DNA from 2 places in the Streptomyces sp. NPDC060205 genome. Region 1 is predicted to be linked to the other one. Evidence: riboswitches for the same ligand, from Rfam matches in the RefSeq annotation. Region 1 holds a riboswitch; the other holds the start of a gene.
The links. A riboswitch is a leader RNA that binds a small molecule or an ion and turns the genes downstream of it on or off. The one in region 1 is predicted to bind glycine.
Positions count from the first base shown of each region.

Region 2: linked by a shared signal. The riboswitch ahead of gcvT (glycine cleavage system aminomethyltransferase GcvT) and the one ahead of gcvP (aminomethyl-transferring glycine dehydrogenase) in region 1 are both predicted to bind glycine.

Region 1 covers NZ_JBHWZP010000169.1:1,353-16,317, reverse strand. The annotation lists gene ACFWGJ_RS26565 (glutamate--cysteine ligase) at 1-153, opposite strand, end outside; gene ACFWGJ_RS26560 (hypothetical protein) at 829-1,419, shown strand; gene ACFWGJ_RS26555 (DUF5999 family protein) at 1,818-2,021, shown strand; gene gcvP (aminomethyl-transferring glycine dehydrogenase) at 2,129-5,014, opposite strand; glycine riboswitch at 5,199-5,294, opposite strand; gene ACFWGJ_RS26545 (PRC-barrel domain-containing protein) at 5,399-5,773, shown strand; gene ACFWGJ_RS26540 (DNA polymerase IV) at 5,919-7,328, opposite strand; gene ACFWGJ_RS26535 (MerR family transcriptional regulator) at 7,418-8,050, opposite strand; gene ACFWGJ_RS26530 (bifunctional nuclease family protein) at 8,270-8,743, opposite strand; gene ACFWGJ_RS26525 (MerR family transcriptional regulator) at 8,843-9,577, opposite strand; gene ACFWGJ_RS26520 (FHA domain-containing protein) at 9,621-10,592, opposite strand; gene ACFWGJ_RS26515 (DUF881 domain-containing protein) at 10,654-11,520, opposite strand; gene ACFWGJ_RS26510 (small basic family protein) at 11,526-11,858, opposite strand; gene ACFWGJ_RS26505 (DUF881 domain-containing protein) at 11,855-12,757, opposite strand; gene ACFWGJ_RS26500 (sugar phosphate nucleotidyltransferase) at 12,849-14,965, opposite strand, start outside.
Region 2 covers NZ_JBHWZP010000066.1:94-15,058, forward strand. The annotation lists gene ACFWGJ_RS14490 (ABC transporter substrate-binding protein) at 18-1,808, opposite strand; gene ACFWGJ_RS14495 (ABC transporter permease) at 1,870-2,883, opposite strand; gene ACFWGJ_RS14500 (enhanced serine sensitivity protein SseB C-terminal domain-containing protein) at 3,267-4,058, opposite strand; gene ACFWGJ_RS14505 (enhanced serine sensitivity protein SseB) at 4,320-5,105, opposite strand; gene ACFWGJ_RS14510 (AAA family ATPase) at 5,156-5,842, opposite strand; glycine riboswitch at 6,036-6,152, shown strand; gene gcvT (glycine cleavage system aminomethyltransferase GcvT) at 6,316-7,443, shown strand; gene gcvH (glycine cleavage system protein GcvH) at 7,597-7,974, shown strand; gene glyA (serine hydroxymethyltransferase) at 8,005-9,267, shown strand; gene ACFWGJ_RS14530 (L-serine ammonia-lyase) at 9,378-10,763, shown strand; gene ACFWGJ_RS14535 (glycoside hydrolase family 25 protein) at 10,936-11,493, shown strand; gene ACFWGJ_RS14540 (hypothetical protein) at 11,571-12,434, shown strand; gene ACFWGJ_RS14545 (MOSC domain-containing protein) at 12,513-13,055, shown strand; gene ACFWGJ_RS14550 (NADPH-dependent F420 reductase) at 13,071-13,790, opposite strand; gene ACFWGJ_RS14555 (EF-hand domain-containing protein) at 13,955-14,167, opposite strand; gene ACFWGJ_RS14560 (ATP-binding protein) at 14,305-14,808, opposite strand.

The sequences.
Region 1 (14,965 bases):
CAGCTCGACCTCCAGGCCCATGAGATTCCTGGGGCGGTCGAACCGCTCCTCCGCCAGCAGCCGCGCCAGCCCCTCCAGGCACTGCTGGAGCTTTTCTCGATACCGTCGGCGGTCGGACAGACCGATCGTCCCCGCCACGACCTTCTCCCCCATCGAAGCTTCCCTCCTCGACTGGGCCGCCCGAAGAACCGGCCGCTGGTGTTCCGGGTCACGGGGGATGATGCCCAGGCAATGTGATCGATAACGCCCCGGACCTACCCCCCGGGCACTACTCTGGACTCAGCTTTCGTCGGGCACATTCACTAGGCATGAGGCGCCACATTTTTACGGCAGGCCGACTCCGTCGTGAAAAACGCCGACGAGAACCGGCCGTCCACTCCGGAAGAGTATTCCGAGGTCATCGACGGGTACCCGCCGAGAACCAGGACCAAACACACGTATCGGCGACCTAATTGCCACTTGCACTTAATGCGCGGAACAGCTAGCTGAAACACGGCCTGAACACGTGTCGTATAAACTCCGCGAACGAGGCAGAGAGTTGGCGCTCGTGGTCGCAGGGCCTGTCGTCGAGGTGACGGCATCAACCCGAAGGGCGGCCCGTGCGGCGTCCTGTGCGTGCGATCGCAAAGTCGCCGGAAGGATCTTGTAGCGAAGCGAGGCTACCGGACCCCTCCGGCCTCTCGGCGAGCATGCGTGCCGGACACCGCGCGGCAGGCATCACTTCGGCGACAGGCCCTATGCCCCCGCCCCCTTTGACCCCGAGAGCTGACAGCGCCGTCCGCCCCCGCCCCCGCGCCACCATGCCTGTCGAATGAGAGGCGACCCACCATGCCGCTGCACGTCCCTCCGGCTCCCGCGCCGGCATTGCGCACCGTCCGCACGGCCCTCGGTTCCCCGACCGCGGTCCGCGAAGCCCGTACCCCGTCCCTCCGCGACACCCAGGGACCCCTCACCGCCGAACTCCCGCTGCCCGTCCACGTACTCGACCGCATCACCCCGGCGGGTACCTCGGCCACCCGGCTCGCCGGATGGCGCTTCCTCATCCGCTGCCACGAACGCGCGGTGGCGGCCGCGGACACCAGGCTCACCCCGGACGGCTGGGCCTTCTCCCACTTCTTCGAAGGCCCGTACGTCGCCGCCACCGAGCGCGCCCTGCGCCAGGCGGAGACGATGCAGGGGTCGTACCAGCCACGTCTGCTCTCCGTACCCGAGCTCTACATGCTCACACTCTGGCTGCACGGCGACTTCACCGCCGACGGCACCAAGGGTCACCTCGCCGCCACCGACCTGCTGGTGCCCCTGGCACCCGCGCCGCCCGGTATCGCCGCCCACCGCCCGCACCGCGTGGCCGAACTGCTGCCCGTACTGACCAACCGGCTGGCCCCCGCGGCCACTCCACTGCTCGGCTCACCCGCCTGAGCGCACCTCGGTTCCCCTGCCCCGCGGCCACCACCCGGCCGCGGGGCACATTGCTGTGCGCACCGACCGGCGGAGAAGCGAGGGAGGGACACGGGGGGACATTGCTCGGAGTGACACGTGCAAGACACAGCGCACTCCCGGCCCATACGGACTAGCCCCATCCGACCATTGCGAACCACCCGAAGGGACACCCCAGTTGAGATGAACCGTCCGCACGGGTGATGCGTCATCAACCTGTGAGGAGCGCTGGCGCCAAATCCCTGCGGATTGACGCCCAGAGGGCAACACTGGGTTCCGGACCATCTGACAAACGGGGGGCGGCCATGGACGCGAGTTCGAGCCGCGGAACAGACAACACATCGAACACCGACCTCACACCGAAGCGAAAGATCCCATCAATGTGCCAGCACCAGCGACCGTGCCCGACAGCCGACTCCGCCGACCGGGAGGCCGCGCTCCTCGTGGCGCACCACCCGGAGCAGGGATGGAGCCTGCTGTGCAACGGCGTCCTGCTCTTCGAGGACACCGGTGAGCTTCTGCCGGACGGCCGGATCATCGCGCCGCACCGGCCGCTGGCCCTTGATGTGATGACCGCTGCCTGAGCGGCACAGCACGGCACGGACGACGAGAACGACGACAACGAGAACGACAGCGGGGCCGGCCCCGGGAAGCACTCCCGGAACCGGCCCCGACGCATGTCCGGGTGCGACTACTCCTCGTAGGCGTCCAGCGGCGGGCAGGAACACACCAGGTTCCGGTCGCCGTACGCCTGGTCGATCCGCCGCACCGGCGGCCAGTACTTGTCGGCGACCGAGACCCCGGCCGGGAACACGGCCTCCTCGCGGCTGTACCCGTGCTCCCACGTGCCGCCCAGCGCGCCCGCCGTGTGCGGGGCGTTGCGCAGCGGGTTGTCGTCCGCCGTCCACTCGCCCGAGCCGACCTTCTCGATCTCCGCGCGAACGGCGATCATCGCGTCGCAGAACCGGTCGAGTTCGGCCAGGTCCTCGCTCTCGGTGGGCTCGATCATCAGCGTGCCGGCCACCGGGAACGACATCGTCGGCGCGTGGAACCCGTAGTCGATGAGCCGCTTGGCGACGTCGTCGACGCTCACACCGGTCGCCTTGGTGAGCGGCCGCAGGTCGATGATGCACTCGTGCGCCACGAGCCCGCCGGGACCGGTGTAGAGAACCGGGAAATGCGGCTCCAGGCGCTTGGCCACGTAGTTGGCGCTGAGCACGGCGACCTGCGTGGCCCGCTTGAGCCCTTCCCCGCCCATGAGCCTGACGTACGCCCACGAGATGGGCAGGATGCCCGCGGAACCCCAGGGAGCCGCGGAGACCGGCCCGACGCCCGTCTCCGGACCCGCGGCGGGCTGCAGCGGATGGTTCGGCAGGTACGGCGCCAGGTGCGCGCGTACGCCGACCGGGCCGACGCCCGGACCGCCGCCACCGTGCGGGATGCAGAAGGTCTTGTGCAGGTTGAGGTGCGAGACGTCACCGCCGAAGTGCCCCGGCTTGGCGAGCCCCACCAGCGCGTTGAGGTTCGCGCCGTCGACGTAGACCTGCCCGCCCGCCTCGTGCACCTGCGCGCAGATGTCGGCGACGTGCTCCTCGAACACCCCGTGCGTCGAGGGGTACGTGATCATCAGCACGGACAGCTCGTCACGGTGCTGCTCGATCTTGGCCCGCAGGTCCTCGACGTCGATCTCGCCGTCCTCGGCGGTCTTCACGACGACGACCTTCATCCCGGCCATCACCGCGCTCGCGGCGTTCGTGCCGTGCGCGGAGGACGGGATGAGGCAGACCGTGCGCTGCTCGTCGCCGTTGGCCCGGTGGTAGCCGCGGACGGCCAGCAGCCCGGCCAGCTCGCCCTGCGAACCGGCGTTGGGCTGGAGCGACACGTTGTCGTAGCCCGTCACCTCGGCGAGCCGCTCCTCCAGCTCACGGATGAGCGTGAGATAGCCCTGCGCCTGCTCGGCGGGCGCGAAGGGGTGCAGTTGCCCGAACTCGGGCCAGGTGACCGGCTCCATCTCGGTGGTCGCGTTGAGCTTCATGGTGCACGAGCCGAGCGGGATCATGCCCCGGTCCAGCGCGTAGTCGCGGTCGGCGAGCCGGCGCAGGTAGCGCAGCATCGCGGTCTCCGAGCGGTACTGGTGGAAGACCGGGTGCGTAAGGTACTCGTCGGTGCGCAGCAGCGGGGCCGGCAGCGTGTCCTCGGCGGTCCCGTCCAGCGCGGCCACATCGCCGTCGACACCGAACGCCGACCAGACGACGCCCAGCTGGGCCCGCGTGGTCGTCTCGTCGCAGGACAGGGAGAGGTGGTCCGCGTCCACCAGGTGGAGGTTGACCCCGCCCTGACGGGCGGCGGCCAGCACCTCGGCCGCCCGGCCGGGCACCCGCACGGTGAGGGTGTCGAAGTACGCCTCGTGGACGACCTCGACCCCGCCCGCCGTCAGACCGGCGGCGAGGATCGTGGCGTACCGGTGGGTGCGCCGGGCGATGCCCTGCAGCCCCTCGGGACCGTGGTAGACGGCGTACATCCCGGCCATCACGGCGAGCAGCACCTGAGCCGTGCAGATGTTGCTGGTCGCCTTCTCGCGGCGGATGTGCTGCTCCCGCGTCTGCAGGGCCAGGCGGTACGCCTTGTTGCCGTCCGCGTCGACGGAGACACCGACGAGCCGTCCGGGCAGGCTGCGCGCGAACTTCTCCCGTACGGCCATGTATCCGGCGTGCGGTCCGCCGAAGCCCATCGGCACACCGAAGCGCTGGGTCGTACCGACGGCGATGTCGGCGCCCAGCTCGCCGGGCGAGGTGAGCAGCGTCAGGGCGAGCAGGTCGGCGGCGACGGTGACGACCGCGCCCAGCTCGTGCGCCTGCTCGACGACGGGTCCCAGGTCCCGTACGGCACCGGAGGCACCGGGGTACTGCAGGAGTACGCCGTTGATCTCACGCCCGGTGAGCTCCGCGGGGATGCCGTCGCTCAGGTCGGCGACGACGACCTCGACGCCGGTGGGCTCGGCGCGGGTCTCTATCACCGCGATCGTCTGCGGCATGGTGTCCGCGTCGATCAGGAAGAGGCCCTTCTTGTTCTTGCCCATGCGCCGCGACAGCGCCATGGCTTCGGCCGCCGCGGTGCCCTCGTCGAGCAGCGAGGCCCCGGAGGTCGGCAGTCCGGTCAGCTCGGCGACCACGGTCTGGAAGTTCAGCAGGGCTTCCAGCCGCCCCTGCGAGATCTCCGGCTGGTACGGCGTGTAGGCCGTGTACCAGGCGGGATTCTCCATGACATTGCGCAGGATGACCGGCGGCGTGAAGGTCCCGTAGTAACCGAGCCCGATCATGGAACCCAGCACCTGGTTGCGATCCGCGAGAGAACGCAGCTCGGCCTGCACCTCGGCCTCGGTGCGGGCGCCCGGCAGTTCGAGCGCGTCGGCGTTCTTGATCACATCCGGCACCGCGGCGGCCGTCAGCTCGTCCAGCGAGCCGTACCCCACCTGCGCGAGCATCTTGGCGCGGGCCTCGGAGTCGGGGCCGATGTGACGCTGCTCGAAGGGGATTCCCTGTTCGAGCTCGGAGAGCGGAATACGATGGGCGGTCATTGCGGAGGCCTCCTGGTCTGACGACCTTCGAGGGGCACCACTAGGTGGGTGCCCTAACGGCCTCCCCCTCTGTCATCTCAACCTGAGAGCTTCACCGGCCCGCCGTGAAGGCGCACCGGCTTTCACCGTCGGTGAGAGCGGAGCCCGTCGACTACTCGAACACCCCTCTGCTTTCCAGAGTGACCTCGTCCATGCGGTACGTGTGCCTGAGAGATTCCGGGGAGGATTTGCTCCTTCGGCGCCTCCGATGAAGCCTGGAGGACTCTCCCGCACGGGGTCAGCAGCCGTCGCCCAGCCTACCAGCGGGGTTCCCTCAAGTGGCCGCCCACCTCAAAGTGCTCTTTCGTAGTGCTTACGGATGAGTTGCGAGCAGCTGGAGGGCCCGTGCAGACCGACATCGATCCGCGCAACCTGATAGGCCGCAAGGCGTTCGACCGCAACGGCACGAAAATCGGCACCGTCGACGAGGTCTACCTCGACGACGCGACCGGCGCACCGGAGTGGGCGGCCATACGCACCGGCCTGTTCAGCCGGGACGCGTTCGTCCCCCTGGAGCCCAGCGAAGTGATCGCCGAATCCCTGCACGTCCCCTTCGAACGCTCCCTGATCAAGGACGCCCCCGACTTCGGCGTAGGCCGCCACCTCTCCCCCGAACAAGAACTACAGCTCTACCACCACTACGGCCTGGACGTATCCCCGGCGCCCCCTTTCCCAAACCGAGACTTCGGCCACCTGGCAACGAACGAGGACCTCACGTAGCACCCCACCCCCAGCCCCCCAGGGGCACGGGGAACGGCGCAGTCTTGGGGGCGCGGGGAACTGCGCAATCTTGGGGGCGCGGGGAACGGCGCAGTCTCTTAGGGGCGCGGGGAACTGCGCGACCAGCCACAACGAACCCGCACCCTCACAACGCACCCCCACCCCCCTCCCCAGGCGCCGCAGGCACACGCACAGGCTCAACCAAAGGCAACGGCTCAGCCAACTCCAGCAAAGGATCATCAACCCGAAACGTCTTCACCCGCCCCGGCACGGAATCCGGCGTCTCGAACCGCACAGTCACCCTCCCCAGCCCACTCCCCTGCACCCACCCGTGCCCGAACTCGGCATGCCGAACATCGTGCCCCGCCCGCCACACCCGCTCCGCGGGCCCGGCCACCACAGAGTCCTCGACGGCGACGGCAACCGCCTGGGCCTCCTCCGGCCGCTCCCCCGGCGCCCCCTCCTCCACCCCCGCGGCAGCGGCCTGCGCCTGCGCGAACAGATCCTCCTGCGTGTAGTCGGCAAGCCCGGTCACCCCCACCCCCAGCAACCGCACACCCCCCGTGGTGTCCACCGCCTCCAGCAGCCGCGCGGCAGCCTCCCGCACCACGCCCGGATCATCCGTCGGCCCCCGCAGGGTCTCGGACCGCGTCAGCGTCGAGAAGTCGTACCGCCGCACCTTCAGCACGATGGTCCGCCCGGAGAGATGCGCCCCCCGCAACCGCTGGACGCACCGGTCCGCAAGCCGCTGCACCTCCATGCGCACCCGCACCCGGTCATGGATGTCCACGTCGTACGTGTCCTCGACGGACACCGACTTGGTGTCCCGCTCGGCCACCACGGGCCGCTCGTCGCGGGCCAGCGCCATCGCGTACAGGGCGAGCCCGTGGGCCTTCCCCAGGAGCCGTACGAGCTCGTCCTCACCCGCCTCCGCGATCTCCCCGACCGTGCTGATCCCGCCCCGCCGCAGATGGTCGCCCGTGGCGGGCCCCACCCCCGGCAGGACGCGTACCGACATCGGCGCGAGCAGCGCCCGCTCGGTGCCCGGCTCTATGAGCACGAGTCCGTCCGGCTTGGCCTGCTCGGAGGCGATCTTCGCGAGCATCTTGCAGGCCGCGAGGCCCACGGACCCGGTGAGCCCCGTGACGGCCCGGATGTCGTCGCGCAGCTTCCTGCCGGCCAGCAGCGCGGACGCCTCGTCCCAGGCCGTCTCCCCGGCCTCCAGATCGACGAACGCCTCGTCCAGGCTGAGCGGCTCCACGAGCGGCGACAGCTCCCGCAGGAGCCCCATCACCTGCTCGCTGATCTGCCGGTAGAGACCGAAGCGCGGTACGAGATACGCGGCGTTCGGTGCCAGCCGGCGGGCCTGCGCCATGGGCATCGCCGAATGCACCCCGAAGACCCGCGCCTCGTACGAACAGGTGGAGACCACGCCACGCGGCCCGAGGCCGCCCACGATGACCGCTTTCCCGCGCAGGCTCGGCTTGGACGCCTGCTCGGCCGAGGCGAAGAAGGCATCCATGTCGAGATGCAGGATCGTGGGCGCGGTTCTCACATGTCCGATGCTGCCCTAAGCCACTGACAATGCCCCGGCCCACCGCTCAGGAACCGCCGCAGGACCGCCGCCACGCCCTCTGCGGCGGCTCAGACGGCCCGGTTGCGGCGCCTGGCGAGCTCGTCCGCCGGATTGGTCCCGACGAGCGTCTCGCCGGTGTCCACACGCTCTCCGTGCAGCTGTGAGAGCGCGCTCTCCACATCCCGCCACACCACTCCCACGGCGATGCCGAAGATGCCCTGGCCGCCCTGGAGGAGTGCGTGGACCTCGTCGGGCGAGGAACACTCGTAGACCGTCGCGCCGTCGCTCATCAGCGTCATCCGCTCCAGGTCGCAGGAGCCGCGCTCCTTGAGGTGCTGGACCGTGGAGCGGATGTTCTGCAGCGAGACCCCCGTGTCGAGGAACCGCTTGACGATCTTCAGGACGACCACGTCCCGGAAGCTGTAGAGCCGCTGCGTCCCCGACCCGTAGGCGGGCCGCACGCTCGGCTCGACCAGCCCGGTACGGGCCCAGTAGTCCAACTGCCGGTAGGTGATCCCCGCGGCCGCACAGGCCGTGGGCCCGCGATAGCCGATCTCCTCGGACGCCACCTCGCCGTCCCCCGGCACCGCCGTCGGCCGCTGTACGTGATCGGCCGCGCTGCTGTGAAGCGGGTACGGGCCACTGTCCCCCAGACCGCGTCCGGGAGCACCCCCAGCCGTACCGTCGCCGCTGCTTCTCACGCCGACCTCCGTCCTTGACCTGCCTTCTCGACGGTAGGCAGTCACCAGGGGCTCGTCAACGATCGCCACACTCGGCACGCCGGGTGATAATCACCCCAAGAGTGGTTTCCCGTGCCCCACCGCGGGGAAAGGCTAGCCGAATGCTCTCGGGACGGCCGCCGCACGGCGCGTCGCCCGACGGTCCCGGAGGGTCACCGGACGGTGTCCCGCACCGTCACGTCACTGGCTGTTGGTCCCGAAGTCCTCGGGCGAGATCTGGTCGAGGAACTCGCGGAACTTCTCCACCTCGTCCTCCTGCTCGTCCGGGATCGCGATGCCGGCGTCGTCCAGGACGCCGTCGCTGCCGTAGATCGGCGTTCCGGTGCGCAGGGCCAGCGCTATGGCGTCGGACGGCCGCGCGCTCACCTCGACTCCACTGGCGAACACCAGTTCCGCGTAGAAGACACCCTCCCGCAGGTCGGTGATGCGCACTTCGGTCAGCTCCTGGCCGACGGCCTCCAGCACGTCCTTGAACAGGTCGTGGGTCAGCGGTCGCGCGGGGGCCATGCCCTGCTGCGCGAAGGCGATCGCCGTCGCCTCCCCCGGCCCGATCCAGATGGGGAGGTAACGGTCGCCTCCCACTTCACGCAGGAGCACGATCGGTTGGTTGGAGGGCATTTCGACCCGGACACCTACGACGTCGAGCTCGTTCACACAGCAACCCTAGGCCGTGCCCGGCACCTTTGGGTAGTCGAGCACGGAATGGGTGCCCTATCCCACGTTCCACGTCCCGCGTCCGCGCGGGCCGCCGGGTCAGGGAAGCCGCACCCCAAGGGCCGACTGCACCAGGGCCGCGTGCAGCTTCACCGCGAGCCCCGCCAGCTCCTTGGTGCGCTCCTGAGCGTGTGCCCTGGTCTGCGGGTTGCGGTGCAGCCGCAGGGGCGCCACGACCTGGTCCACCAGGCCGGCCTCACGGTCGGCGGCGGCCTTCACGGCGCGCAGATGCCGCGGCTCGATCCCGAACCGCCCGAGTTCCAGGACCAGTCCGGCGACGGTCACCGCCTCGGCGTCGTACACCCCGTCGAGCAGCGGGGTGATGAGCCCGTACGACTCCCACTCGGCGAGCTCCTGCTCACCGATCTCGGCGGCCGCCAGCAGCTCGGCCCGTCCGATGCGGGCGACGACGGGCCCCTCGGGCTCGCTCGGTGCCTCTCCGTCGCGCTGACGCCCCACGGAGGGCAGGGGAGCCGCCTCTCCGCGTCCCATGGCGTCCAGGTGCTCACGGATGACCTTCAGCGGCAGATAGTGGTCCCGCTGCATCCTCAGGACGTGTCCGAGGCGCTCGACGTCGTCCTCGCTGAACTTGCGGTATCCCGAGGGGGTGCGCTGTGGCTCGATGAGGCCCTCGGACTCCAGGAAACGAATCTTGGAGACGGTGACCTCGGGGAATTCGTCACGCAGCACGTTCAGTACCGTGCCGATGCTCATCAGCCCGTGGTCCGTGGCGGCGGCGCCGTGTCCGGCACCGCCGCTCGGTGTTCGAAGCATGGACCTTCCCTGGGGGTCTCCCCGGACAAAGTCTGGGGGAGGGTCAGATGCCCCGCTGGCTCGCGTAGAAGACCAGCCGGTACTTGCCGATCTGCACCTCGTCACCATTCGACAGGGGGACCCGGTCGATGCGCTCCCGGTTGACGTACGTGCCGTTGAGGCTGCCGACGTCCGCCACCGTGAACGAGCCGTCGGGCTCACGGCGGAACTCCACATGGCGGCGCGACACGGTCACGTCGTCCAGGAAGATGTCGCTCTGCGGATGACGGCCGGCGGTCGTCAGATCGCCGTCCAGCAGGAAGCGGCTGCCCGAGTTGGGCCCCCGCCGCACCACCAGGAGCGCCGAGCCGAGCGGCAGGGCGTCGACGGCGGCCTGTGCCTCGGGAGAGAGCATCGGCATCTGCGTCTGGCCGGTGGCCTCGGCGTCGTACGCCTCAAGACCGGAGATGGAGATCGTCGAGGTGGTCTCCGACGGACGCTCCGGGGTCGCCCCGGCCCGCAACGGCGCACCACAGTTGGAGCAGAAGCGGCTCGCTTCCGCGTTGCGGTTACCGCACCTCGTACACACCAGGGCCGACATGGACGGATCCTCCTGCCGCGGCTGCCCCGCCGGGGTATTGGACGCGTACGGGTCGGAGCCGAAACCTCCACCCGCACCTGAGGTTGACGGATCCCCGAAACCTATGCGCCCCGACTGGGCAGGGTCAACAGACGGCGCGCCCTGACCACCGGAAATGTCACCGGGCGGCCCACCGACCTGGTCCCGGAACAGCGGGCGGTCCCCCTGCTCCTCGCCTTCCGCGGGGCGCGGTGCGCGGTGACGGGCAGTGGCGTTGTCGCTGCCCTCTCGTGCGCTCTTGCCGAACAACTTCGCAAACAACTTCACGGGCGATTCCCCTTGACCGAAACAGACCCGCCCGTGGGGCAGGACGAACCCTGATTGCACACACCGGTCGAGCCGGACACCCTCACAACGTCCGTATCCACCAGACAGTTTCCACCACGCACCACCCATTCGGTGCGTCGACCCCCCGCAAGCTCATGCCCTCGGAGAGCCACCTCCAAGCGCCCCCGGTTCACTGGGAGGACGACCGAGCGTAGTCAGGCCGCTCGGCGGGTCGCAAGGCGTCCACGACGATCTTGTCAGAGCGCTCCACCGTGACAGTGGCCTGCTCCTTCTCCAAAGTCTGCACGACTCCCCCAGGGATGTTGAGCGCCGGTTCGAGGTCCTGAGGTTTCCCGATGACCTTGAAACGATACGGGGAGCTGATCTTGTTCCCGTCCACGGCGACTCCCCCGCTCACATCCGTCAGATAGGTGCCCGCGACGATCCGTACGCCATTGACCTGGATGGCCTCCGCGCCCGCCGCACGGAGCTCCTGGACCGCGTCGAGCAGCATGTCGGCCTCGACCGTCCCTTTCCCGTCGTCGATCGTCAGCGTGATGCCGGGGCCCTGCGCCGCCACGGTGCCCGCGAGAATGCCGAGTTGTTTCTCCTTCTCGACCGTCTGCTTGCGGGCCTCCTCGGCCTGGTCCGAGCTGTTCTCCAGCTCGGTGCGCTGATCCTCCAGCCCTTGCTTCTCCTCTTCCAGACGCTGAGTACGGTCGTCGAGTTCATCGAGGATGCGTACAAGATCCTCCTGGCGTGCGCCGCGCAGGGCACCGTCGCTGTCGCTGTTGGACGCGACCTGGACGGCGAGGCCGAATCCGAGGCCGAACAGCAGCAGCGCCACGATGAGTTGCGCCCGCGACACCCGCGGCGGCCACAGCCCCATCACCAGCCTCTGCCGGCCGGTGGGACCGGCCGGCCCGCCCGGTTCCTGCCCGGCCCGCTCGGCGGCGGGCTCCGAGGCCTTCGGCGGAGCCGTCGTCCGCACCTCTTCGGGCAGTTCCTCGCGCAGCGGGTTCTCCGGGGTCCCCGGTGTCTCGTCGTTGCTGCTCATCGGCCTCACGCCCGGAAGACGTGCCGACGGATCGCCGCGGCGTTGGAGAAGATGCGGATGCCCAGGACGACCACGACACCCGTGGACAACTGGGCGCCCACGCCCAGCTTGTCGCCCAGGAAGACGATCAGCGCGGCCACCACGACGTTGGACAGGAACGACACCACGAAGACCTTGTCGTCGAAGATGCCGTCGAGCATCGCCCGCAGGCCTCCGAACACGGCGTCGAGCGCCGCGACCACGGCGATCGGAAGATAGGGCTCGACCATCGCCGGAACCTCGGGCCGGACCAGCAATCCAGCCACGACTCCCACGACGAGGCCCAGTACGGCGATCACGATGTGCCTTTCTCTGTGCTCGGTTGTGCTGTTCGTACGATCACACTCGGTGCTGCGGGCAACCGGACCTCGTCCTCCGCGGAGATACTGGTCCTGATCCCGAAGTTCTCGTGCAGGGCCTGCAGATACTGCCCGTCCCCGCTGTTCTGGAACGTGGTGCGCAGCCGGTCCCCGTCCCCCACGGCCAACACCGTGTACGGGGGCACCAGCGGCTTGTTGTCGACCAGTATCGCGTCACCCGCGGCCCTGATCGCGGACAGCGCCGTCAGCCGCTGTCCGTTGATCGTGACGGCCTCGGCGCCCGACTCCCACAGCCCGTTGACGACACGCTGCATGTCGCGGTCGCGGACGCGTCCGGTGTCGGAGAAGCCCGAGGTCTCCCGCGCGTCCCCGTCACCGGCGTGGTCGGCTTCCTTCGCGTCGTCGACGACGAGTTTCACACCGGGACCGTGCACTTCGAGGGCTCCGGACAGGATGCCCACCAGCTCGCCCTGGTCCCCGCCGTGCTTCTTCAACGCCTCACGCTGCCGGGCCCCGACATCGTCGCGGAGCTCGTCGATGGCGTCCTCAAGGTCCTCGGCCGCCGACTGCTCGCTGTCGATGCGGTCGATGAGCTCCTCGCGCTCCTTGGCGACGACCGGAGCCGCTATCCGCGCCTGCGCCGCGCCCACGGTCACCAGCAGTGCCGCGAGCACCAGACCGGCCGCGAGACCGAGCTTCGCCGACAGCTTCCTGGGCATCCCGCCCGTGCCTTCGGCCTTCCGCCGGGCGGCTGCCTCGGCGTACCCCTCGTCAAGACTGTGGTCCATGACGTTGGTGAGCAGCGACATGGACGCGTCCGGGCGCGAGGGGCGCGTGGGGGTGCTCCGAACGGGGGGCTGCTGCGGCATGCCGCACATCGTCGCACGTCGCGACCTCCAGCTCCGAACGGCCCCACCGACGTGCCGGACAGGCCCGATTCGGGCACTGTCCGGCACACTCGCGTGCTGCTCAGCGACCGGCGCTGTCCACCACCGACGACCACTCGTCGAGCAGTGCCTGCGCCGAGGCGTCGTCGGGCCCTTCGGCCCACAGATGGGTGACCGCCTCCGCCGGGTCGGGCAGGACCATCACCCAGCGTCCGTCGGTCTCCACGACACGCACACCGTCGGTCGTGTCGACGAACCGGTCACCGGCCGCTTCGACCACGCGCCGCATCACAAGCCCCTTGACGGCCCACGGAGTCGCGAGATCACGCTTGAGGACATGCGCCCGCGGAATGCGCGCGTCGATCTGACTGAGCGTGAGCTGCGTCCGTGCCACCAGACCGATGAGGCGCACGAAGGCCGCCGTACCGTCGAACACGCTGCTGAACTCGGGCACGATGAACCCGCCACGCCCGTCACCGCCGAAGATCGTCGACTCCTCGCGGCCGACGCGCGTCAGGTCGTCGGGGGACGTCGTCGTCCAGTCGACCTGCGTCCCGTGGTACGCCGCCACCTGCTCGGCGATCCTGGTGGTGGTCACCGGCAACGCCACGCGCCCACTGCGCCGTTCGGCCGCCACCAGGTCGAGCATGACGAGCAGGGCCCGGTCGTCCTCGATGATCCGGCCCTTCTCGTCGACGAGCGACAGCCGCTCGCCGACCGGGTCGAACCGCACACCGAACGCGGCCCGTGCGGACGCCACGATCTCACCGAGCCGCACCATCCCGGACCGACGGGTGTCCCCCGTCTCCGTCGGACGCGACTCATCGAGCCCCGGGTTGATGGTCAGCGCGTCGACGCCGAGCTTGCCCAAAAGGCTGGGCAGCACAAGACCGGCACTGCCGTTGGACGCGTCGACGACCACCTTGAGCCCGGAGTCCGCGATCCCTGTCGTATCGACATTCCTGAGCAGCGACCCGGTGTACGAGTCGAAGACGCTGGCCGGGAAGTGCAGGTCCCCGATCTCGCCGGGGAACGCGCGCCGGTACTCCTGCCGGGCGAACACCCGGTCGAGCTTGCGCTGGCTCCCCTGGGACAGGTCCGCCCCGTTCCCGTCGAAGAACATGATGTCGACCGAGTCGGGAACTCCGGGCGTCGTACGGATCATGATCCCGCCGGCACTGCCCCGCGCGGTCTGCTGCCGCGCCACCGGCAGCGGTACGTTCTCCAGGTCCCGTACGTCCATGGCGCTGGCCTGGAGAGCGGAGATGACCGCCCTCTTGAGCGCGCGGGCGCCTCTGGAGTGGTCACGGGCCGTCGTGACGGTGGACCCCTTCTTGAGGGTCGTCGCGTACGCGCCCGCCAGCCGCACGGCCAGCTCGGGCGTGATCTCCACGTTGAGGATCCCGGTCACTCCACGGGCACCGAAGAGATGCGCCTGGCCCCGCGACTCCCAGATGACCGACGTGTTGACGAAGGCACCGGCCTCGACGGTCTTGAACGGGTACACCCGTACGTTGCCCTGGACGATCGATTCTTCGCCGACGAGGCACTCGTCGCCGATGACGGCGCCGTCCTCGATACGCGCGGCGCGCATGATGTCGGTGTTCTTGCCGATGACGCAGCCGCGCAGATTGCTGTGCTGACCGATGTACACGTTGTCGTGCAGAACGGCCTTGTGCAGGAACGCGCCGCTCTTCACGACGACGTTGGAGCCCACCACGGTGTGCTCGCGGATTTCGACGTCGGCCTCGACCTTGGCGTAGTCCCCGATGTAGAGCGGCCCCCGCAGCACGGCGTCGGGGTGGACCTCGGCGCCCTCGGCCACCCAGACGCCGGGCGAGATCTCGAAGCCGTCCAGCTCGACGTCGACCTTGCCCTCCAGGACATCGGCCTGCGCCTTCACATAACTCTCGTGCGTGCCGACGTCTTCCCAGTAACCCTCGGCGACATAGCCGTAGATCGGCTTACCTTCCTTCATCAGCTGAGGGAAGACATCGCCGGACCAGTCGACGGAGGCATCGGCCTCGACGTAGTCGAAGACCTCGGGCTCCATGACATAGATGCCGGTGTTCACCGTGTCCGAGAACACCTGACCCCAGGTCGGCTTCTCAAGAAAGCGCTCGACCTTTCCCTCGTCATCGACAATGGTGATGCCGAATTCAAGAGGATTGGGAACGCGGGTCAAACAAACCGTTACGA
Region 2 (14,965 bases), on a different contig from region 1:
GGGTGCGCCGGTCGGTGTTACTTCTTCAGGCCGAGGTTGACGAAGTCGTACTGACCGCTGTAACCGTCGGTGGTGTAGACGTTCGCCAGACGGCTCGAACGCCAGTTGATGAACTTCTCGAAGACGAAGGGCAGGTAGTAACCGCCCTCCATGACCTTGTGGTTGATCTCCGTGGAGATCGCGGCCTTCTTCGTGGAGTCGAGCTCCTTGGTGTAGCTGTCGAAGAGACCGTCGATCGTCTTGTCCTTGATCAGGGCGAAGTTGTTGTTGCCGCTCTCAAGGATGTAGTCGCCGCTCCACAGGGGCAGGCCGTAACCCTGGACGCTGGGGAAGTCCGGGCCCCAGCCCATGATGATGATGCCGTAGCCCTTCTTCTTGACGTTCGAGGGGCTACCGATGATGCCGGTGGTCTGGGCACCGTCGAACTGCTCGATGTCGACGGTGATGCCGACCTTCTTCAGCGACGCCTGGAGGGACTCGGCGGTCGCGACCTCGACGGGCTTGTTGTTGCGGACCGCGATGGTGGTCTTGAAGCCGTTCGGCTTGCCGCAGGCCTTGAGCTCTTCCTTGGCCTTGGCGACGTTGCCCTTCTTGTTCGCGGTCGCCGACTCGTACGGGTCGTACTTCTGGCCCTCGGAGCCCGGGACCGACGGCGGCAGCATGTTGGTACCGATGTCTCCACCGGCGACCGGGCCGCCACGAGCGGTCTGGAGCGACTCGTGGTCGGCACCGTAGATCACGGCCTTGCGGCAGTGCTCGTTGTCGAACGGCTTGACGCTCTGCGGGAAGACCGCGTAGCGGATGTAGCCGGAGACCGGGTTGTCCAGGTTGTCCTTGTGCTCCTTCAGGGCGGTGGTGCGGCCCTGCGGGGAGAGACCGGTCTGGCCGATGTCCAGGTCGTAGTCGCCCTTGATCAGGCGCTGGTCCATGTCATTGGCGTTGGTGAAGAAGTCGACCGTGATCTTGTCCGGGTACGCCTTGCGGATCGGGTCCGAGGACTGCTTCCACTCGGTGTTGCGGACGAGCACGATGCCCTTGCTCGGCGTGTACGACTGGAACTTGTACGGGCCGGACGAGAACGGCTTCAGGCCGTACTTGGACTTGGTGTCCTTGTCCTGGCGGACCGGGGAGGCCGAGGTCAGCGCGAGCATCTCCTCGAAGTCCGAGTTCGCCTCGGGCAGCTTGAAGATGATCGTCTTGTCGTCGGGCGTCTCGATGGCCTTCAGACCGAGCTTGTCCGCGGACTTGTCCTTGTACGGGCCCTTGTACTCCTTCTTCGGGTCGAGGACCTGCTGAAGGTAGATGGGACCGCCGGAGAGCACGTCCTGCGCCCACGCGCGCTCGATGCCGTACTTGACGTCCTTGGAGGTGATGGGCTTGCCATCCTCCCAGGTCGACCCGTCACGCAGCGTGTACGTGTAGGTCTTGCCGTCGTCCGAGACCTTCGCGGCCGCGGTGGCGAGGTCCGGCGTGACCTTGGCACCGTCGGCGCCCGGCGCGGTCGCGTTGGTGACCAGCTGACGGCTGTAGTACCGGGAGAAGTTCCACATGAAGCCGTAGTAACCGCGGGTGGTGTCCCACGAGTCGGCATCCTGGGCGCCCGCGAACTTGAGCGTGCCGCCCTTCTTGGCGAGGGAGGCCTGGGCGACCTTGTTGTTCGCGGCGTCGAAGCCGGCCGCGCCGGTCTTCGAACCGCCCCCGTCGTCGTCGTTGCCGCCGCCGCACGCCGCCGTGGACAGCAGTGCAGCGACCACGGCTGCGGCGGCCACGGCCTGCTTGCGCCGCCCTGTGGTGCGTTGGGTACTCACTCGGATCCTCCGATATGTAGCGGCCCGTCGACAGATGACGGGCCCTTGGGGGTACGGCAGTTCAGCGGGAGCCCTTCGGGTCGAGCGCGTCACGCACGCCGTCACCGAAGAGGTTGAAGGAGAGCACCGTGATGAAGATCGCCACACCCGGGATCACCATGTACATGGGATCCGACTCGTAGTAGTCGATCGCGGCGGAGAGCATCTGCCCCCATGAGGCGGTCGGCGGCTTGACGCCGACGCCCAGGAAGCTGAGCGCCGCCTCGGTGAGGATGTTGGTCGGGATCATCATCGTCGTGTAGACGATGATCGGCGCGACCAGGTTGGGCAGCAGCTCCTTGAACAGGATGTAGAACCGTCCGGCTCCGAGGCTGCGCGCGGCTTCGACGTACTCGCGTTCGCGCAGGGAGAGCGTCTGGCCGCGGACCACGCGGCCGACGTAGGGCCAGCCGAAGAAGCCGATGACCAGGATCATCACGAACAGGCGCACGCCCGTGCCGGTCAGGCCCAGCATCTGGTTCGGCATGACCGACACCAGCGCGATGATGAAGAGCAGCTGCGGGAAGGCCAGCAGGCCGTCCATGACCCGGCTGACGGCCGCGTCGACCCAGCCGCCGAAGTAGCCGGCGAGTACGCCGAGGATCGTGCCGAGCACCACGGCCACCAGGGCCGACAGGAAGCCGACCAGCAGGGAGATCCGGGCTCCGTAGACGATGCGGGCGAAGATGTCGCGGCCGCTGACGGGTTCGACACCGAAGAGGTGGTCCCCGCTGATGCCGCCGTAGGCCCCCTTGGGGGTCGAGAAGAGCGGGTCGATCAGGTCCTCGTGGTGCGTTTCGGGGTCCTGTCCGACCAGGTTCGCGATCACGGGCGCGAGCAGGGCGATCAGGATCAGCAGAAGCACGACCATGCCGCCCGCCAGGGCCAGCTTGTCGCGCTTCAGGCGCTCCCAGGCGATGCGGCCGAGGGAACGTCCTTGTACCGCCTTCGCCTCGGCGGAGCCGGCAACGAGCGCCGCCTCTTCGGCCGCGCTCGGCGCGGCTTCGGCCGTCGGCTCGTGCAATGGTGCCGTCATCGTGGCAGGGACCCCTCTCAACCGGCGGTAGCCGGCCCACGCTTGCCGCTGTAGCGGCGTGATCAGTCCGTCGTACACATCAGGAGGTTTAAACCTCCTGGACCGGGAGTCTTCAACGCCTCGGTGATCTGAAGCCAGACCTGAAGGCGAATGGATGCGCAACCGTGATGCCGTCAGGAGGGTTCCGTTATCCGAACGCCGGGTAACGGGGGTCGGACACATGACACTTGGGGCGAAACGGGCCTCGCAACCCATTTACCCGCGTAGATCGGGACATTCCACCCAGTCGCGGTACGGGTGGGGGAGCAGATGCTCCACTGGGTGGACCCCGCCTGACGGATCACGACCATCCGGCTGGATGGACCGTGTCCCTCCAGATCATCTCAGTACGTGCCGGGGAACCCGTAACCGCCTGCCGCCGGCGCCTGGACGGGAGCCGCGTGCGCCTCCCGGTCGTAGAACGGCCGCGCGTTGGCGCGCAGCCACAGGGCCACCGGGTCGTACTCGTCCGACATCGCGACGGTCGACACCGGCAGCCCGTCCGGCACCGCGCCGATCGACTGCTGCATCATCGCCCGCACCGAGTCCACGGCCGGCGGGCTGGTGTCGTACACGTCGAGCCCGATGGCCAGGTACGGGGCGCCCAGCGCGGGCTGCACCCAGGCGCGGCGCAGCGAGCGGACGGCGGCCGTCCGGTGCGCGTTCTGGGTCAGCAGGGCGTAGAACTGCGGGATCTCGATGGCCGGTTCGGACAGCCGCAGCGGGCCCGCGGGCTGCCGCTCCAGGCCGGTGGCGATGCGCCGCAGATCGAGCCAGGGGATGCCGACGCCGCCGCCCGGCGCGTGCGGGTTCAGCCAGAGCCCGTAGTGGTCGGGGTAGAGGGTGCGGGCCACGTCGAGCCCGTCGACCACCTCGTACGAACGGTTCCAGCCGCTGGCCGAGAGCTCCTGGGCCGAGGTCACACAGGGTGCGTAGCCGAAGCCGTCGACCTCCATGTTCCCGTACTGGGCGTCGGGCGAGCCCGCCTGGCCGTGCCAGAGCAGCATCCACACCTGGCCGGACGGCGGGGTCGCCAGCGCGCGCAGGAGCGCCTCGTAGGCGTCGTAACGCCCGGGCGTCACTTGGCGCAGCATGTGCTCGACCTGCCCGGCCGCGGCCGTGCCCGACGCGCTCACCTTCTACCGCCCCTTCGCGACATCACTGACATACCGGTCCCGTTCGATGAGGTGTCCCGTTCACTTGAACATCGCACCACTCCGACCGAGCCATGAAACCAGCTTAAGTGGCGATCCCGACAGCACCGTTGCGCTCCGCTGGGTTTGGTGTTTTGAGCTCGGGACTCTCTGTGCGCTGTCGGGTGCGGGCCGTGCGTAGCTGGGCGCGCAGTTCCCCGCGCCCCTTCGAGGCGCGCCCTGACGGGCGCGCCTCGAATCGGGTCAGAACGCTCGGGTGTAGAACGGGCGGACCTTTTCCCTCAGCCAGTCGCCCACCGGGTCCTGGGCCACGTCCAGGAAGACCAGGCTCACCGGGTGGGGCAGGGGGACCCGGCCGAGGGCGCGGCCGAGGGCGTCCAGCGGGAGGGTGCGGGCGTTCTCGTCCCAGTGGATCACCTCCACCCCGACGAACATCACCGTGTCCCCGCCCTCGATGCTCGCGAGACAGCGCCGGGCGCTCGCCACCAGGCCGGTCGCGTCGAACTCGGCGGACGCCGCGGCCAGGAAGTCCACCGGGTCGTCCTGCCAGTCGGGCTGGAAGAGCCGGACCCGGCCGCCGCTCGCGGGCCCGTCGAGTTCGGTCCGGCCGGCCCGGCACAGTTCGGCGACGGCGGCCGGGGGCAGCGGTATCCCGACCGTGCCGTCCGGGTTCAGGACGATGCCGGCCTGGGGCGGCAGGCCGCGCGCGAACTCCACCGCGGGCGCCACCGTGTACGCCATGTGGTCGCCGACGACCTGGCGGAACTGCTGCTCCGAGGTGAAGACCGGCACGTAGGCCTGCCCGGCGAGCTCCATCGTGGGCAGGTCGAGCGGGCCGCTGTGCGGGCCGCCCCCCTCCGGCAGCGGCACCCAGATGAAGCTGCGCCCGAGGGTCTCCACGATCCGGGCCCCCGTCGAGGGCGACGGAGGCAGCCCCAGGGAGGCGGCGAGCACCTCCTCCAACTCGTTTCCCGGCCAGCCCATGTGGGGGTGTGCGTGTGCCGGAATGTCCTGTGCCTGGAAGTCCATCTCCACCGCCTGCTCCAACCGCCGTGTGCGGTTGACGAGGTTAGTCGCCCTCAGTCGCCGAAATCGATGCGGCGCAGTACGTCCGCGGCGGCACGGTCGACGAGCACCGCGGAACCGCAGCCCTCGGGGAGGTCGCCCTTCTCCACCGCGCGCAGCAGCCGGGCGACCGCGCCGCGGTGGCGCGCGAACGCGTACCGCGAGACGCCCCGGCCGCGCTCGCGCTGGCCGTCGAGGGCCGTGCCCGGGTCGACGTCGAGGAGCAGCAGGTGCAGGGTGCCGCCGCGGCGGCGGGCGTCCCGGGCGAGCCAGTCGCGCACCCAGGCCTGCGTACCGCAGTCGTGCACGACGACGCCCTCCCCGGAGCGCAGGGCCCGGCGCAGGCCCGCGTAGTGCGCGGCGCGGACGAGGGGCCGGTAGACCGCGTACGGCAGGAAACGGGCCAGGCGCTCGTCCCACCGGTCGCGGGTGTCCTGGGAGTCGATGCGGCGGCCGGTCACCGCCCGGCGCATCAGCGTGGATTTGCCGCTGCCCGGCAGCCCCGTGACCACCACCAGATCGGCCGCGCCGAAGCGCAGACCGTGCGGACTGTGGCCCGAGCGCGCCCGCAGATCGCGGACGACGGGGGTCACCAGCGGGTCGCACGCCTCCCTGGCCGGAGCGGATGGCTGCTTGGGCAGCGCGATGCCCGAACCGGTCGCGTACGCCGTGGTCCTGTTCACCCTGATCGTCCTCCCCATGGGGTCGGCAGACCCATCTCCATCGAGTGTAAAGAGAAGGTAATGCGCTGGTCCCCCTGTTTCTGTTCTTGTCCTGCCACAGCCCCGTCACAGATCACTGTGGACACCCTGGCCATGCGTCCGGACACCGCGCGGCCCCCTGCCGGAGCCGGGGGCGTGCAATGATGTGCCCGCCAACTGCATACCGGCCGCTTGAATCCGCGCGGGAGAGTTCCGGGAAACACGTACACGCAGGTGTACGAGTGCCCGGGCGCCGAAGGAGCAAGTCCCTCCCTTGAATCTCTCAGGCCCCCGATACCGCACGGACGAGGCACATCTGAAAAGCGGGCCGCCCCTGACCGTCAGGGCGTAGGCCCCACCCAAGGTGCAAGTCAGTGATCCCCGTGTCCTGCGGCGGGTCACGGCGAACCTCTCAGGTTCCGATGACAGATGGGGAGGAACGACCTCGCCGTCATGCCTTGGGAGCCCCGCCGATGAGCAGCAACGCCTCTGTTGAACCGCGCCGCACCGCGCTCGATGCCCTGCATCGCTCGCTGGGCGCGACGATGACCGACTTCGCGGGCTGGGACATGCCCCTGCGGTACGGCTCCGAGCGCGACGAGCACGTCGCCGTAAGGACCCGGGCCGGGCTCTTCGACCTCTCGCACATGGGCGAGATCACCGTGAGCGGGCCGCAGGCCGCCGCGCTCCTCGACCACGCGCTGGTCGGCAACATCGGCGGCGTGAAGACCGGCCGCGCCCGCTACACCATGATCTGCCGGGCCGACGGCGGCATCCTCGACGACCTGATCGTCTACCGCCTCGCCGACACCGAGTACATGGTCGTGGCCAACGCCTCCAACGCCCAGGTGGTCCTGGACGCCCTCACGGAGCGCGCCGCCGGCTTCGACGCCGAGGTCCGCGACGACCGGGACGCCTACGCGCTGCTCGCGATCCAGGGCCCCGAGTCCCCCGGCATCCTGAAGTCCCTCACCGACGCCGACCTGGACGGCCTGAAGTACTACGCGGGCCTGCCCGGCACGGTCGCGGGCGTCCCGGCGCTGATCGCGCGCACCGGCTACACCGGCGAGGACGGCTTCGAGCTGTTCGTCGCCCCGGCCGACGCCGAGAAGCTGTGGCAGGCGCTGACCGAGGCGGGGACCGCTGCCGGACTCACCCCCTGCGGGCTCTCCTGCCGCGACACCCTGCGCCTGGAGGCGGGCATGCCGCTGTACGGGCACGAGCTGAGCACCTCGCTCACGCCGTTCGACGCGGGGCTCGGCCGGGTCGTGAAGTTCGAGAAGGAGGGCGACTTCGTGGGCCGCGAGGCGCTCTCCGAGGCCGCCGCGCGTGCCGAGTCGACGCCTCCGCGCGTCCTGGTCGGCCTGATCGCCGAGGGCCGCCGCGTCCCGCGCGCCGGCTACCCCGTCGTCGCCGGCGGCGCGGTGATCGGCGAGGTCACCTCCGGCGCGCCCTCGCCGACGCTCGGCAGGCCGATCGCGATGGCCTACGTCGACGCGGAGCACTCCGCGCCCGGCACCGCCGGTGTCGGCGTCGACATCCGGGGCAGTCACGAGCCGTACGAGGTCGTGGCACTGCCGTTCTACAAGCGCCAGAAGTGACACTGGTCCGCAAGCACCGCACGTGACGCCCCTCAGCAGGCGCCACACGTGACGCCGGTCCACAGGCGCCACACGTGATCCTGGGCACATCCGCCCAGCTCACCCGTACTCCCCCTGCATCAGCACTCACCCGCGTACAGGAGAATTCAGGCCATGAGCAACCCCCAAGAGCTGCGCTACAGCAAGGAGCACGAGTGGCTGTCGGGCGCCGAGGACGGCGTCTCGACGGTCGGCATCACGGAGCACGCGGCCAACGCGCTCGGCGACGTGGTGTACGTCCAGCTCCCCGAGGTCGGTGCCGCGGTGACCGCGGGCGAGACCTGCGGCGAGCTGGAGTCGACGAAGTCGGTGAGCGACCTGTACTCGCCCGTCACCGGTGAGATCACCGAGATCAACCAGGATGTCGTGGACGATCCCGCGCTGGTGAACACCGCTCCCTTCGAGGGTGGCTGGCTCTTCAAGGTACGGGTGACGGACGAGCCGAAGGACCTGCTCTCCGCCGCCGAGTACACCGAATACTCCGGCTCCTGATTCCGGCTCCTCGCTAAGGACCCCAGACCGATGTCGCTTCTGAACACGCCCCTGCACGAACTCGACCCGGACGTCGCCGCCGCCCTCGACGCCGAGCTGAACCGTCAGCAGTCCACCCTTGAGATGATCGCCTCGGAGAACTTCGCCCCGGTCGCGGTCATGGAGGCCCAGGGCTCGGTCCTCACCAACAAGTACGCCGAGGGCTACCCCGGCCGCCGCTACTACGGCGGCTGCGAGCACGTCGACGTCGCCGAGCAGATCGCGATCGACCGGGTCAAGGAGCTGTTCGGCGCCGAGTACGCCAACGTGCAGCCGCACTCGGGCGCCTCCGCCAACCAGGCCGCGCTCTTCGCGCTGGCCCAGCCCGGCGACACCATCCTCGGCCTGGACCTCGCCCACGGCGGTCACCTGACCCACGGGATGCGGCTGAACTTCTCCGGCAAGCAGTTCAACGTGGTCGCGTACCACGTGGACGACGCCGGCCTGGTCGACATGGCCGAGGTCGAGCGGCTCGCCAAGGAGCACCGCCCCAAGGTGATCATCGCGGGCTGGTCGGCGTACCCCCGGCAGCTGGACTTCGCCGAGTTCCGCCGCATCGCGGACGAGGTCGAGGCCCACCTGTGGGTCGACATGGCGCACTTCGCGGGCCTCGTCGCGGCCGGCCTCCACCCGAACCCGGTGGAGTACGCGGACGTGGTCACCTCCACCACGCACAAGACGCTCGGCGGGCCCCGCGGCGGGATCATCCTTGCCAGGAAGGCCTTCGCGAAGAAGCTCAACTCGTCCGTCTTCCCGGGCTTCCAGGGCGGCCCCCTGGAGCACGTGATCGCGGCCAAGGCGGTCTCCTTCAAGGTCGCCGCCACCGAGGAGTTCAAGGAGCGCCAGCAGCGCACCGTCGACGGCGCGCGGATCCTCGCCGAGCGGCTGACGGCGGCCGACGCCCGCGAGGCCGGGGTGAACGTCCTCTCCGGCGGCACGGACGTCCACCTGATCCTCGTCGACCTGCGCGAGTCCGAGCTGGACGGCCAGCAGGCCGAGGACCGCCTCCACGAGGTCGGCATCACGGTCAACCGCAACGCCGTCCCGAACGACCCCCGGCCGCCGATGGTCACCTCGGGCCTGCGGATCGGTACGCCCGCGCTCGCCACCCGCGGCTTCACGGCCGAGGACTTCACCGAGGTCGCGGACGTCATCGCCGAGACCCTGAAGCCGGTCTTCGACGCGGCGGCGCTCAAGGCCCGCGTGACCGCCCTGGCCGAGAAGCACCCGCTGTACCCCGGTCTGGGCAAGTAGTTCCGTTTCGCGGGGTACCGCGCACACTGGAAGGTGCGCGCGGTACCCCGTTCCGTTCCACCCCGTTCCGCCCTGTTCCACCCCGCTTCACCCCGTTTTGAGGAGCTCCCGTGGCCATCTCGGTCTTCGACCTGTTCTCGATCGGCATCGGCCCGTCCAGCTCCCACACGGTCGGCCCGATGCGTGCGGCCCGCATGTTCGCGCACCGCCTGCGCAACGAGGACCTGCTGACCCCCGTCACCGCGGTCCGCGCCGAGCTGTACGGCTCACTGGGCGCGACCGGGCACGGCCACGGCACCCCCAAGGCGGTGCTGCTCGGCCTGGAGGGCGCCTCGCCCCGCACGGTGGACGTCGAGGGCGCCGACGACCGCGTGGAGAAGATCAAGTCGTCGGGCCGCCTCGACCTGCTCGGCGAGCACGAGATCGGCTTCTCCTTCGACGACGACCTGGTGCTGCACCGCCGCAAGACACTGCCGTACCACGCGAACGGCATGACCCTGTGGGCGTACGACGCGACGGGCGCCGAGGTCCTGTCGAAGACGTACTACTCGGTGGGCGGCGGGTTCGTCGTCGACGAGGACGCGGTCGGCGCGGACCGCATCAAGCTCGACGACACGGTCCTGAAGTACCCCTTCCGCACGGGCGACGAGCTGCTGCGGCTCACCCGCGAGACCGGCCTGTCCATCTCCGCGCTGATGCTGGAGAACGAGCGGGCCTGGCGCACCGAGGAGGAGATCCGCGAAGGGCTCCTCGCCATCTGGCGCGTGATGCAGGCGTGCGTCTCGCGCGGCATGTCCCGCGAGGGCATCCTGCCCGGCGGCCTGCGCGTGCGCCGCCGCGCGGCCATGTCGGCCCGCCAACTGCGCGCCGAGGGCGACCCGCTGGCCCACGCCATGGAGTGGATCACCCTGTACGCGATGGCGGTGAACGAGGAGAACGCGGCGGGCGGCCGGGTCGTGACCGCCCCCACCAACGGCGCCGCGGGCATCATCCCGTCGGTCCTGCACTACTACGTGAACTTCGTCGCGGGCGCCTCCTCCTCCGAGGCCGAGAAGGAGGACGGCGTCGTACGCTTCCTGCTCGCCGCGGGCGCCATCGGCATGCTCTTCAAGGAGAACGCCTCCATCTCCGGCGCCGAGGTCGGCTGCCAGGGCGAGGTCGGCTCGGCCTGCTCGATGGCGGCGGGCGCGCTGGCGGAGGTGCTCGGCGGATCTCCCGAACAGGTCGAGAACGCCGCCGAGATCGGCATGGAGCACAATCTCGGCCTCACCTGCGACCCGGTCGGCGGCCTCGTCCAGATCCCCTGCATCGAGCGCAACGGCATGGCCGCGGTCAAGGCCGTCACGGCGGCGAAGATGGCCATGCGCGGCGACGGCTCCCACAAGGTGTCCCTCGACAAGGTCATCAAGACGATGAAGGAGACGGGCGCGGACATGTCCGTCAAGTACAAGGAGACGGCGCGGGGCGGCCTCGCGGTGAACATCATCGAGTGCTGAGCCCTCCGGGGGGCCCGTCCCGAGGGGCGCGTGCTCCGGCGCGGCCTTCGGGGCGCTGACGTGCGTGAGGGTAGTGCGGGCCAAGTGCGGGCACCACAAAGGAGATTGCCCCCCACAGGCCCCGGGAAGCACGATCCGTGTTTCCGGCCACCCCAGCACCAAGGAGTCACGCATGCTGCGCGGCATCGACGTAAGTGCCTACCAGTCGTCCTCGTACAGCACCGAGGGCCTGTCCTTCGTCTTCGTCAAGGCCACGGAAGGCCGGACGTACGTCAACCCGAAGCTGAGCGCGCAGACGAAGCGGGCCAGGGACGCCGGCTGCGTGGTGGGTTTCTACCACTTCCTGTGGCCCGGCAACCTCACGGCCCAGGCCGAGTACTTCGTCAGCAAGGCCCCGGAGAAGGCCGGCGACATCCTCGCCGTCGACTGGGAGACGACGGGCGAGGGCACCCACGCCAGCAACGCCGAGAAGGACCGCTTCATCCGCAAGGTGAGGGAACTGCGACCGAACAACAGGGTCGTCCTCTATTGCAACCGGAATTTTTGGTTGAACGTGGACACGACATCCTATGCCGGTGACGGCCTCTGGATCGCGGACTACGTGACGGCGGGCAAGCCCCGTATCCAGGCCAAGTGGCGCTTCCACCAGTACACGGACGACCCGCTGGACAAGAACGTCGCCGATTTCTCCAGCAAGGCCGCCCTGCGCGAATGGGCCGAGGACGCCTGACAGGTGGACTGCCCTCGTGAACGGCGAGACGCTCGACGGAGCCGGATGCCGAACGCCGGACATGGGGGGCGCCCGAGATGCGCAAGGCGAAAGGACGGTGGCGGACCGTCGCCGCTGCCGCCGCGGCGGTCACTGTACTGGTGATGCCGTCCGGGCCACCGGTGGACCGGGCGCCGCGAGCGGCACCCGTGGCGGCCGTGCCGGAACTGGTCAGGGTGCCTTCCGGGCCGACTCCCGACAACTCCGAGCCGCGCAAGAGCAGGCGGGCACAGTGCCCCGCGGGCCACCGGGTGGTCGGCGGCGGCGGATGGGCCTTCGACCACGGTCACGGCGTCGTGGCCCTGACCGGGGCGGAACCCGGGCGCGACCTCCTGCTGCAGCGTGACTACTTCCGGGCCACGGCCAGTGAGCCGAGCACCGGGTTCACCGCGGGGTGGTGGCTGGAGGCGTACGCGCTCTGTGCGCCCGCCGCCTCCCTGCCCGGCTACCAGCAGGTCTCCGCGTTCTCCTCGGCCATCGGTTTCGCGACCGCGCGGGTCAGGTGCCCGGCGGGCAGGCGCGTGATCGGCACCGGGGCCGCCGCGTTCCCCGAGCTCCACGCGGGTCTGCAGCTGTTCCGGTCGACCGGAGCGCGCGATGCCGCGATGGCCACGGTCCATGCCCGGGGGGACCATCCCGGGATGATCCGGGTGCGCGTTCTCGGCATCTGCACCACGAATCCCGCCGTCGTCGCGGCCACGGTGCGGAACCTGGACAACGCCGCCGCCGCGTGTCCGTCCGGAACGCGGGTGCACGGCGTCGGCGGCGGGGGCGGTCCCGCCGACTCCGGGAAATCCTTCCTCCAGGAGGTCTATCCGCCCGCCCAGCTCGACCGGGCGAGCACCTCCATGACCGCGGCGCCCAACGGGGGAATGGTGTCCCAGGCGATCTGCGCCGGCTGAGAGAGAGGGTGCGGGCCCGCCCGTAGGCTCTGTCCTGCGGTTCGACGGCAACCGTGAGGACGAGGGGAGCTGCACAGCATGGGTGGGAGTGTCGCTGCGGTGAGCAGCAACGGCGTGTACTCGTTCACCAAGCCGAACCGGGAGAGCATCACGCTGCTCGCGGGGCTCGGGGTCGAGGGTGATGTGCATGCGGGGGTGACCGTCAAGCACCGGTTCCGGATGCGGAAGGATCCCACGCAGCCGAATCTGCGGCAGGTGCACCTCATCCACGAGGAGCTGTTCGACGAGGTCCGGGGCGCCGGGTTCGAGGTCGCGGCCGGGGAGCTCGGGGAGAACGTCACCACCCGGGGCATCGATCTGCTGGGGCTGCCCGCCGGGACCCTGCTGCGGCTCGGGGACGAGGCCGTGGTGGAGGTCACCGGGCTGCGCAACCCGTGCGCGCAGATCGACGCCTTCCAGAAGGGGCTCATGAAGCAGGTCGTGGGCCGGGGCGAGGACGGCAAGGCCCGGTTCCGGTCCGGGATCATGAGTGTGGTCGTCGCGGGTGGCGTGGTGCGGCCCGGCGACCCCGTCAAGGTCGAACTGCCGGCCGGACCGCACCTGCCGCTGGAGATCGTCTGAGCGGGGGCGGAGGGGTTACGCGGTGAAGTCCGGGGTGCGTTCCCTGGACGCCTCGGCCAGGGCCTTCGTCACCCCGTCCACGTCCATCCGGCCGCCGTAGACGGGGGTGCCGGGCTGCTGGCGCCAGGAGTCGTCGAGGCCGCCCGCGTCCACGGTGTCGAAGCCGAGTTCGTCGATGAGTGCGCGTACGACCTGCTTCGCACGCGCGTCGTCGGCCGCCACCGGGAGGGCGATGCGGTCGGGGGCGCCGGCCGGGCGGGGGCGGTCCAGGATGTCCTGCGCGTACGTGCCGTTGAAGGCCTTGACGACCGTGTGGCCGAGGTGCTGGGCGGTCCAGCGGGACTCCGTCAGACCCTCGTCCAGGATGGCGGCGATCCTGCCGTCCCGCTGCGGGTAGTAGTTGCCGGTGTCGATGACGGCCACCCCGTCGGCCGCCTGGTCCAGCAGTCCGGACGGCAGGTCGGGGATCGCCTTCAGGGGGATGGTGACGACGACGATCTCGGCGCCCCGGGGTGCCTCCTCGACGGTGACGGGGGTGGCTCCGGTCTCCTCCGCCAGCGCGGTGAGCGTCTGCGGGCCGCGGGAGTTGGCGACGTACACGTCGTGGCCGAGTGCGGTGAGGCGGCGGGTGAGGTTGCCGCCGATGTTCCCTGCTCCGATGATGCCGATCTTCATGGAACTCGCCCTTCGAGGGGTGGGTGACTCCTGCCGGGGTGTACCAACCCGGGGTCGGATCGGGTTATTCCGGGCACCACCCTGACGGCCGAACACGACGAGGACCGGACCCGGCTAGGGCCTGGCATGACGAAAGCCGGACATGACGAAGGCCTGACGCGACGAAGGCCGGACATGACGAAGGGGCGCCCGCCGTGAACCGGTGGGCGCCCCTTCCGCTCGGGTCACCTGTTGACGTGGGCCCAGAACTCGTCGAACGAGAGCAGCTTGTCGCCGTTGAGGTCCTGGGCGGCGATGACGGCCTCGGCCACCGACTCCGTGACGTTCCAGTCCCCGCCCTGGGCCAGGGCCTTCTTGAACTCGGCGGCGGTGATGTAGCCGTCCCCGTCCACGTCGATGCGCTCGAACGCCTTGCGTGCTTCCTCGATGTCCGCCACCGGACCCGCCCCTTCGTGGTGCTTCACTGACGAGGTCAGATTAACGTTCCGCTCCGGCCGGCAGCGCGGCGACCACCCAGGTGCCGGGGTCGGTGCCAGGGTTCGTGGTGCGGGCTGCTCTCGCAGTCGCTCAAGCCCTAGCGGTCGGCCACCCGCATTTCGAACCATGTCGTCTTGCCGCGTGGGAGGAGGTCGACCCCCCAGCGGTCGGACAGTTTGTCCACGAGGAACAGGCCTCGGCCGCTGACGTCCATGTCCTGGACCGGCATCAGACAGGGCAGCCCCCGCGAGGGGTCGCGGACCTCGACCCGGATCCATCCGCGCCGGCGCCGCATCCGGAGCCCGAAGACCCGCGCCCCCGTGTGCCGCACGGCATTGCCCACGAGTTCCGACACCAGTAACACGGCGTCCTCGGTCATCTTCGGCGAGAGCCCCCACTGGCGGAGCACCACGACCTGGGTGAGCCGGCGCGCCGTGGCGGCGGACTCCGGCCGGGACGGCAGCGGCACCTCCGCCTCGGTGGGGTTGCCGAACAGTTCCAGCGCCTTCAGCGCGTGTTCGTCCTCGACAGCAGGCGACCAGCGCGCCGCGGTCGCACTCCCGTGCCGCCGCGGCTGTTCGATACCCTCCAGCCCCGCCATGCCCCCATCATGACCCCCGAAGGGCCTTCTGCGGGGGTGTTCCGGAGGAATACGCCCCCCGGAACCTGTTGTTCCGCATCATCCGATTGACATATGCCGTCGGCATCGCGGTGCCCCATGCACCCCATCTGGCCTGCGCGAACAGGGGTGTTCGGGG